3 regions of the Kluyvera sp. NPDC087067 genome follow, and region 1 is predicted to be linked to each of the others. Evidence: riboswitches for the same ligand, from Rfam matches in the RefSeq annotation. Region 1 holds a riboswitch; each other region holds the start of a gene.
What was found. A riboswitch is a leader RNA that binds a small molecule or an ion and turns the genes downstream of it on or off. The one in region 1 is predicted to bind thiamine pyrophosphate.
Positions count from the first base shown of each region.

Region 2: linked by a shared signal. The riboswitch ahead of thiC (phosphomethylpyrimidine synthase ThiC) and the one ahead of thiM (hydroxyethylthiazole kinase) in region 1 are both predicted to bind thiamine pyrophosphate.
Region 3: linked by a shared signal. The riboswitch ahead of thiB (thiamine ABC transporter substrate binding subunit) and the one ahead of thiM (hydroxyethylthiazole kinase) in region 1 are both predicted to bind thiamine pyrophosphate.

Region 1 covers NZ_JBIUZS010000003.1:228,540-231,817, forward strand. Annotated here, with positions in the region: gene ACIPDS_RS09825 (hypothetical protein) at 163-795, opposite strand; TPP riboswitch at 980-1,076, shown strand; gene thiM (hydroxyethylthiazole kinase) at 1,110-1,895, shown strand; gene thiD (bifunctional hydroxymethylpyrimidine kinase/phosphomethylpyrimidine kinase) at 1,892-2,692, shown strand; gene fbaB (class I fructose-bisphosphate aldolase) at 2,838-3,278, shown strand, end outside.
Region 2 covers NZ_JBIUZS010000013.1:27,856-31,133, reverse strand. Annotated here, with positions in the region: gene nudC (NAD(+) diphosphatase) at 1-526, opposite strand, end outside; gene rsd (sigma D regulator) at 624-1,109, shown strand; TPP riboswitch at 1,163-1,272, shown strand; gene thiC (phosphomethylpyrimidine synthase ThiC) at 1,356-3,254, shown strand; gene thiE (thiamine phosphate synthase) at 3,254-3,278, shown strand, end outside.
Region 3 covers NZ_JBIUZS010000007.1:202,522-205,799, reverse strand. Annotated here, with positions in the region: gene sgrR (HTH-type transcriptional regulator SgrR) at 1-1,597, shown strand, start outside; TPP riboswitch at 1,633-1,732, shown strand; gene thiB (thiamine ABC transporter substrate binding subunit) at 1,762-2,745, shown strand; gene thiP (thiamine/thiamine pyrophosphate ABC transporter permease ThiP) at 2,721-3,278, shown strand, end outside.

The DNA of each region.
Region 1 (3,278 bases):
CTCATCCTTCTCTGAAGGAGTCCCGTCTACAGATGTACAACCATTAGGAGATATTCCGCGCTGTTCATTTCTCGATAAGGTTGAGAGACTAGGGCTTGAAGGGACTATCAAGCATTAACTCAGCGAACAGCGACAACGAAAACTGAAAACATAAGAGTCGGGCTAATCCCGGCTTTTTTTATTAACTTTGCTGAAGTCAAAAAAATCATCAAATTTAATAATATCTATCCCGGCGATAGCGTTATTAACGCCTTTCATCCGTTCACCATGTTCATCATAAAAACTACGAATTGTCGCGAATTCCTCTGCTGTTATCTGCTCTTTAAGCAAGGCCTGAGTTATGAGGTTTACTAATTTCGATATAGCTATTTGCGTTTCACCAGCAGAGTGTAGAAGAGCGTTGAATGGTTCCCAAGCTGGTTGTTTAATGGCAACGTTATAGTGGCTAACTTTGACGAAACAGCTACCAATACGAAAGGTGTTTTCCGCCATGTCTCTCAACGAACCTTGAATTTGATAGTAGCTTTCTTGATCTACTTTTTGACCAGTCTTTGCGAGCGTGTCGATAAAAGTCATTATGCGTGTAAGGTCAAAACGCATACGATTATAACGGCCCCTCGTAGCATCAATCTCATCTTTAAGCGCTATTGCAGAGGCGAAAGCTTGCTCCATTTTCTTGTTTTTCACCATCTCCTGAAGTTTAACCCCGCCGAAGATGACACCACCAAGCAAGCTTAAACCTGTTACAGCATTCGAAGCGATAGAGATAACGTTATCCCATGCTTGTAAATCCATCAGGACCTCTTTTTGTGCGATAGTTGGCGGCTTATGAGTATTCTACATGGTACACATTTTGTCACCCAACCTGTCACACATAGCCCAAAAGGGCCGCGTTTGTCGTTTACAAGACTTCCCGCTGGCATTAATATCCTGATCAGGGATTAATGAGGAGCATTAATCGCAATCTTTTGATTTTGTAGTAAATGACTCGGGGTGCCCTTCCTTGTGAAGGCTGAGAAATACCCGTACCACCTGATCTGGATAATGCCAGCGTAGGGAAGTCAGAGGCCGACGGGTCTTGCTTCTTCGCGTTATGGCAGGAGCAAACCATGCAACCCGACCTGCTAAACCCGGCGCAGCGTATGCGCACCGTACATCTCCTCAATCAACATGCCCCGCTTGTTCACTGTATGACTAACGACGTCGTACAGACCTTCACGGCTAACGTTTTGCTGGCCCTTGGCGCATCGCCTGCGATGGTTATCGACGCTGGCGAGGCCGCGCAGTTTTCTGCTATTGCCAATGCGCTGTTAATTAACGTGGGCACGCTAACCGTGCCGCGCGCGCAGGCGATGCGGGCAGCGGTGGAGAGCGCTAACCGTGCGGATACGCCATGGACGCTTGACCCGGTTGCCGTGGGCGCCTTAACGCTGCGCCATGAATTCTGCCGCGACTTACTGGCGCTTCACCCGGCAGCCATTCGTGGCAATGCCTCTGAGATTATGGCGCTGGCGGGCGTCAGCGCCGGTGGACGCGGTGTCGATACAACCGATACCGCCGCAGAAGCTCTTCCGGTGGCGGAATTGCTGGCGCGGGAGAGCGGGGCGATTGTGGCGGTCACCGGTGAGGTGGATTACATCACCGACGGACAACGCACGCTGGCGCTAGAGGGCGGCGATCCGCTGATGACACGCGTGGTCGGCACCGGCTGTGCGTTGTCAGCCGTTGTAGCGGCAAGCTGTGCCTTGCCGGGCGATCGTCTGGAGCATGTCGCCGCGGCCTGTGCGCTGATGAAATTGGCCGGGCAACGGGCCGCCTGCGGTCACGGGCCGGGAAGTTTTGTTCCTGCGTTCCTGGATGCGTTGTACGCGATGAAAGCGGAGGTGAACGTATGAAACGTATCAACGCATTGACCATCGCCGGAACCGACCCAAGCGGCGGGGCGGGCATTCAGGCCGACCTGAAAACCTTCTCTGCGCTGGGCGCCTATGGCTGTTCGGTGGTAACCGCGCTGGTCGCGCAAAACACGCGCGGCGTGCAGTCAGTTTATCGCATAGAGCCTGATTTTGTTGCCGCCCAACTGGATTCGGTATTTAGCGATGTGCGTATTGATACCACCAAAATCGGTATGCTGGCGGAGACTGATATTGTTGAAGCGGTGGCTGAACGCCTTAAGCGCTATCGTATTCAAAACGTGGTGCTGGACACGGTGATGCTGGCAAAAAGCGGCGACCCGCTACTCTCATCGGCGGCGGTGGAGACGCTGCGGCAACAGCTATTGCCGCACGTGTCATTGATTACGCCTAATCTGCCGGAAGCCGCGGCGCTGCTGGATACGTCACACGCGCGCAATGAACGTGAAATGCTACAGCAGGGGCGAGCGCTGCGGGCGCTGGGCTGTGAAGCGGTGTTAATGAAGGGCGGTCACCTCGACGATAGCGAAAGCCCGGACTGGCTGTTTACCGCTGAGGGTGAAATTCGCTTCACCGCGCCGCGTGTCGCCACCAAAAATACCCACGGCACGGGCTGTACGCTTTCGGCGGCGCTGGCGGCCTTAAGACCACGGTATCAGAGTTGGCAGGAGACCGTACCGGTCGCCAAAGACTGGCTTTCCAGAGCGCTGGCTCAGGCCGACTCGCTGGAGGTTGGGGAAGGTATTGGCCCGGTACATCATTTCCATGAATGGTGGTAACTGGCACGGATGCGTGCCAGTTGGCTGCGCTTAAAATCAGCCAAAAGTTGGACATTCAGTGTCCCCGGTACCAGGCTTATCCTGCTCAAAAAAGTTGAGCAGGATAACCAGCCGACATGATATCGGCACTTACGGGAGCCTCACTATGACTGATATTGCGCAGTTGCTTGGCAAAGACGCCGACAGCCTTTTACAGCATCGTTGTATGACCATTCCGGCCGACCAACTCTACTTACCCGGCCATGATTACGTTGACCGGGTGATGGTGGATAACAACCGTCCACCTGCCGTGTTACGAAATATGCAGACGCTTTATAACCACGGGCGTTTAGGCGGTACCGGTTACTTGTCTATTTTACCGGTGGATCAGGGCGTCGAGCATTCCGCAGGGGCGTCGTTTGCGGCAAACCCGCTCTATTTTGATCCTAAGAACATTGTCGAACTGGCGATTGAAGCGGGCTGTAACTGCGTTGCCTCGACCTACGGCGTGCTGGCCTCGGTTTCACGCCGCTACGCGCACCGCATTCCGTTCCTCGTCAAACTCAATCACAACGAAACCCTAAGCTACCCGACGCAGTACGACCAG
Region 2 (3,278 bases), on a different contig from region 1:
TCACCTCGCGCGCCACCGCCTGCTCCAGCGTTTCGCCTACCTCAACAAAGCCCGCGAGCACAGTATGTACGCCGTTACGATGGCGAACGTGCTGCGCAAGCAGAATCGAATCATCACGACGAATGGCGACAATAATGCAGGGCGCGATTTGCGGATAGTAGCGTTCGCGGCAGTGGCTACAGAGCATCGCCCATTCGGTTTTGCTCGGATGCATGGTGTGGCCGCAGTAACCGCAGAATTTGTGCGAACGGTAGAACTCGGTTAGCTGTACACCACGCCCGGCAAGCTGGAACAGACCGACATCCTGGTCGAGAACCTGACGCACCGACCCCATGTCGTGGCGACGTTGTTGCTGTACCAGCCACACCGGCAGATTGTCCCATTCACCAATGTGCAGCGCGCGCTGCCCCACAAGATCGAAATTAACCGCTTCGCCGCAGGGTATTTCTCCACCAGGCAGCCATAATTTTTGTTCGTGGCTGACTATCCACCAACCGCGATCCCATTTTTCAATTATACGATCCATATCTCTTGCGCAACCTTTGCTTCACAGGCATGTTGTTAACATTATGATTACATAATGACGTGAGCAGAATTTAATCTTACCGATGCGGGGTCAACTTATGTTAAACCAGTTAGAAAGTCTAAAAGAGCGTATTCATGGACACCACAAACTGGTCGACCGCTGGCTGAATATTCGTAAGCACCTGCTCGTGGCGTACTACGATTTGGTTGGCCTTAAGCCTGGCAAAGAATCGTTTATGCGGCTTAATGAAAAAGCGCTCGATAACTTTTGCCAGCGGCTGGTCGACTATCTGTCTGCCGGTCATTTCAGTATTTATGAACGCATTATCCATAAAATGGAAGGCGAGAGTCCGCTTTTAAACGCCACCAAAATCTGGCCACAGCTGGACGCAAATACCCAACTGATTATGGATTTCTACGATTCGACGCTGGAAAACGCCATTGACCAGGACAACGTTTCTCAATTTCAGCAGGCGCTTTCTGATATTGGTGAAGCGTTAGAGGCCCGTTTCCGGCTGGAAGATCAGTTAATCATGCTGGCCTTTAAGACGCTTAACGAAGGCGAATTCAAACGCCCGGCTTGAGATTTAATGTATTAACGCGTAGTTTACAATCATTACCTCTGATAATCAGAGGTCGCTTCTTGTCGGAGTGCCCAGTGTGTAAGCACGGGCTGAGACCGTTAATTCGGGATCCGCGGAACCTGATCAGGTTAAGACCTGCGAAGGGAACAAGAGTTAATCTTCAGTTGCATCGCCCATGGGCGATCTTCCCTCTTGCTTCATCCGTCGTCTGACAAGCCATATCCTTACTTTTTTCTGGAATGAGCTATGTCTGCCACTACTAAACCATCCCGCCGCGAACAGCGCGCCCAGGCCCAACACTTTATCGATACCCTGGAAGGAACCGCCTTCCCTAACTCAAAACGCATTTACATTACCGGTTCACGGCCGGATATCCGTATTCCGATGCGTGAAATCCAGCTTAGCCCCACGCTGATTGGCGGCTCGAAAGAGACCCCGCAGTATGAAGAAAATGAAGCTGTGCCGGTCTATGATACCTCCGGCCCATACGGCGACCCGCAGGTGGCGATTAACGTCCAGCAGGGTCTGGCAAAGCTGCGCCAGCCGTGGATTGTTGCGCGCGACGATAGCGAAGAGTTAGACGACCGTAGCTCAGCCTATACCAAAGAACGTCTGGCCGATGACGGACTTGATGAGCTGCGTTTTACCGGGTTACTCACGCCAAAACGGGCCAAAGCTGGGCGCTGCGTCACCCAGCTACACTACGCGCGCCAGGGGATCGTCACCCCGGAAATGGAGTTTATCGCCATCCGCGAAAACATGGGCCGCGAGCGTATCCGCAGCGAAGTTTTACGCCACCAGCACCCGGGAATGAGCTTTGGTGCCAGCCTGCCTGAAAATATCACCCCGGAATTCGTGCGCGATGAAGTGGCCGCCGGACGCGCCATCATTCCTGCCAATATCAATCACCCGGAATCAGAACCGATGATTATCGGGCGTAATTTCCTCGTCAAAGTTAACGCGAATATCGGCAACTCGGCGGTCACCTCCTCCATCGAAGAAGAAGTGGAAAAACTGGTGTGGTCGACGCGTTGGGGCGCAGATACGGTGATGGATTTGTCCACCGGACGCTACATTCACGAAACCCGCGAATGGATCCTGCGTAACAGCCCGGTGCCAATCGGTACGGTGCCGATCTACCAGGCGCTGGAGAAGGTCAACGGGATCGCCGAAGATCTGACCTGGGAAGCGTTCCGCGATACGCTGCTGGAGCAGGCCGAACAGGGCGTGGACTATTTCACCATTCACGCAGGCGTACTGCTGCGCTACGTGCCGATGACCGCGAAACGTCTGACCGGCATTGTTTCACGCGGCGGCTCGATTATGGCGAAATGGTGCCTCTCTCATCACAAAGAAAACTTCCTGTTTGAGCACTTCCGCGAAATCTGTGAAATTTGCGCCGCTTATGACGTTTCCCTGTCGCTGGGCGATGGTCTGCGTCCGGGTTCCATTCAGGATGCCAACGACGAAGCGCAATTCTCCGAGCTGCATACGCTAGGTGAACTCACCAAAATCGCCTGGGAGTACGATGTGCAGGTGATGATTGAAGGCCCGGGCCACGTGCCGATGCAGATGATTAAGCGCAACATGACCGAGGAGCTGGAGCACTGTCATGAAGCGCCGTTCTACACCTTAGGGCCGTTGACCACCGATATTGCGCCGGGCTATGACCACTTCACCTCCGGGATTGGCGCCGCAATGATTGGCTGGTTTGGCTGTGCGATGCTGTGCTACGTCACCCCAAAAGAGCACCTCGGCCTGCCAAACAAAGACGATGTGAAGCAAGGGCTGATTACCTACAAGATTGCCGCTCATGCCGCCGATTTAGCCAAAGGCCATCCAGGCGCGCAGATCCGCGACAACGCCATGTCAAAAGCGCGCTTCGAATTCCGCTGGGAAGACCAGTTCAACCTGGCGCTTGATCCCTTCACCGCTCGCGCCTACCACGATGAAACCCTGCCGCAGGAATCCGGCAAAGTGGCCCACTTCTGCTCAATGTGCGGGCCAAAATTCTGCTCGATGAAGATCAGCCAGGAGGTGCGCGACTACGCTGCCGCGCAAACCATTGAAGTGGGAATGGCGGATATGTCGGAAAACTTCCGCGCCAAAGGTGGCGAGATCTACCTGAAAAAGGAGGAAGCCTGATGTATCAGCCTGAATTCCCGACGG
Region 3 (3,278 bases), on a different contig from region 1:
ATCGCAGGAAACCACGCTGAATAATCTGGCTGAATTACTGAGCTGTTCTCGTCGCCATATGCGGACGCTGTTGAACACCATGGAGGCGCGCGGGTGGCTGACCTGGGAGGCGGAAGTCGGGCGCGGCAAGCGATCCAAGCTCACCTTCCTCTATACCGGTCTTGCGTTGCAGCAACAACGGGCGGAGGATCTGCTGGAGCAAGACAGGATCGATCAGCTGGTGCAATTAGTGGGCGATAAGGCCGCGGTGCGCCAGATGCTGGTGTCGCATCTAGGCCGCAGTTTCCGTCAAGGGCGGCATATTTTGCGCGTGCTTTATTACCGTCCGATGCACAATTTACTGCCAGGAACCGCTCTGCGCCGCTCTGAAACCCACATCGCCCGACAAATATTCAGCGCATTAACGCGGGTAAATGAGGAAAATGGGGAACTGGAAGCCGATATTGCGCACCATTGGCAGGCAATTTCCCCATTACACTGGCGTTTTTACCTGCGCCCCGGCATTCATTTCCATCACGGGCGTGAATTGGAAATGGAAGACGTCATCACCTCACTGCACCGCAGCATGACGCTCCCGCTGTTTTCTAATATTTCGCGCATCGACTCCCCTACCGCCTGGACGCTGGATGTCCATCTTGCGCAGCCCGATCGCTGGCTGCCGCTGCTGTTAGGCCAGGTTTCTGCGATGATCCTGCCGCGCGAGTGGCAGTCGCTGCCCGACTTTTCGCGTATGCCGGTCGGCACCGGCCCGTATGCGGTGGCGCGTAACAACCAAAATCAGCTGAAGATCCTCGCCTTTGACGACTACTTTGGTTTCCGGGCGCTCATTGACGAGGTGAACGTTTGGGTATTGCCGGAAATCAGCGAGGAACCCAACGGTGGTTTGACGCTGGAGGGCACCACCCAGAGCGAAAAAGCGGTCGAAAGCCGCCTTGAAGAAGGTTGCTACTATTTACTGTTCGACGCCCGCAGCCCGCTTGGCAACAATCCGGCGGTACGCCAGTGGCTGAGCCACATCTTCCATCCTAACAATCTTCTGTACCACGCGGGCGAGCAACACCAAAGCCATTGGTTCCCGGCTTACGGCCTGCTGCCGCGCTGGCACCATGCCCGCAGCCGCGCCTGTGAAAAACCGGCAGGATTAGAATCGGTAACGCTGACCTATTACCGCGAACACGTAGAGCATCGGACGATTGGCCTCATTATGGAATCCCTGCTGGCAGCGCATCAGGTGAAATTAAATATCCGGGAAGTGGAGTATGAGGAGTGGCATCAGGGCGAGGTGGTCAGCGATATCTGGCTTAATAGCGCCAACTTTACGCTGCCGCTGGATTTTTCGCTGTTTGCCTTTTTGTATGAAGTGCCGCTTATCCGCCACTGTATTCCTCTCGACTGGGAACAGGATGCCGAGCGCTGGCGCGCCGACGACCTCCCGCAGGCCGACTGGTGCCAGCAGCTTTTAGCGAATCAGTGCGTGGTGCCGCTCATTCACCACTGGCTGATGCTACAAGGTCAGCGCAGTATGCGCGGCGTGCGAATGAATACTTTAGGCTGGTTCGACTTTAAATCCGCATGGTTTGCGCCGCCGGATTCATAAGGCTTTTGATTTATTCACGTAATCATTACAATGTGGCGTTCTCAACGGGGTGCTGCGCCGAGTGCGCACGCTGAGATATACCCGTCGAACCTGATCCGGATAATCCCGGCGAAGGGATTTGAGGCTGACTCAAAATCCTTTGCCACCATGAATAAAGGTGCAAAGTGCTTAAAAAATTACTCCCCTTGCTGGCGCTCATTGCCGTGCCAGCATTCGCTAAACCCGTCCTCACGGTCTACACCTACGATTCTTTCGCCGCTGATTGGGGACCTGGGCCTGCGGTCAAGAAAGCGTTTGAAGCCGACTGTCAGTGCGAGCTGAAATTTGTGGCGCTGGAAGACGGTGTATCGCTGTTAAACCGTCTGCGTATGGAAGGCAAAAACAGTAAAGCCGACGTGGTATTGGGGCTGGATAACAACCTCCTGCAGGCAGCAACCGATACCAAACTGTTTGCCAAAAGCAATGTGCCCACAACCGCCGTCAGCATTCCGGGTGGCTGGAATAACGACACCTTCGTTCCATTCGACTACGGCTACTTCGCTTTCGTCTACGATAAAAACAAACTCAAGAATCCGCCAAAAAGCCTGAAAGAACTGGTGGAAAGCGACCAGAAATGGCGCGTTATCTATCAGGATCCCCGCACCAGTACGCCGGGTTTAGGCCTGCTGCTGTGGATGCAGAAAATCTATGGCGATAAAGCGCCAGAAGCCTGGCAGAAACTGGCGGCTAAAACCGTCACCGTGACCAAAGGCTGGAGCGAAGCCTACGGCCTGTTCCTGAAGGGGGAAAGCGATCTGGTGCTAAGCTACACCACCTCGCCGGCCTACCACATTATCGAAGAGAAGAAAGATAACTACGCCGCGGCGGCCTTTACGGAAGGCCATTATCTGCAGGTGGAAGTGGCGGCAAAAACCGCAGCCAGTAAGCAGCAGAAACTGGCGGATCAATTCCTGAACTTTATGGTTTCTCCTGCCTTCCAGAAGGCGATCCCAACCGGCAACTGGATGTATCCGGTGACGCAAGTTGCGCTGCCAGAAGGCTTTAACACCCTGGTGAAACCGCAAACTGCCCTGCAATTTACGCCGCAGCAGGTAGCGACCGAACGTCAAAACTGGATTAACGCATGGCTCCGCGCCGCCAGCCGCTAATTCCCCACTGGCTCTATCCCGGGCTTGCGGCCACCACGCTGATGGTGGCCGTCGCTCTGGCGGCATTTTTGTCGCTGTGGTTTAACGCCCCGGAAGCCTCATGGTCGACGCTGCTTGCCGACAGCTACCTGTGGCACGTGGTGCGCTTCTCCTTCTGGCAGGCGTTTCTTTCGGCATTGTTGTCCGTCATTCCTGCAATTTTCCTTGCCCGCGCGCTCTATCGCCGACGCTTCCCCGGCCGGCAGCTGTTGCTACGACTGTGCGCCATGACGCTCATTTTGCCGGTGCTGGTCGCCGTGTTCGGTATTCTGAGCGTTTACGGTCGTCAGGGCTGGCTGGCGCAGCTTTGCGCCTGGTTTGGCTGGCAGTGGCATTTCTCCCCCTACGGCCTGCAAGGGATCCTGCTGGCGCACGTGTTCTTTAATATGCCGATGGCAACCCGTCTGCTGCTACAGGCGCTGGAACAAGTTCCCGGCGAACAGCGCCAGCTTGCCGCGCAGCTTGGCATGCGCGGCTATCCGTTCTTTCGTCTG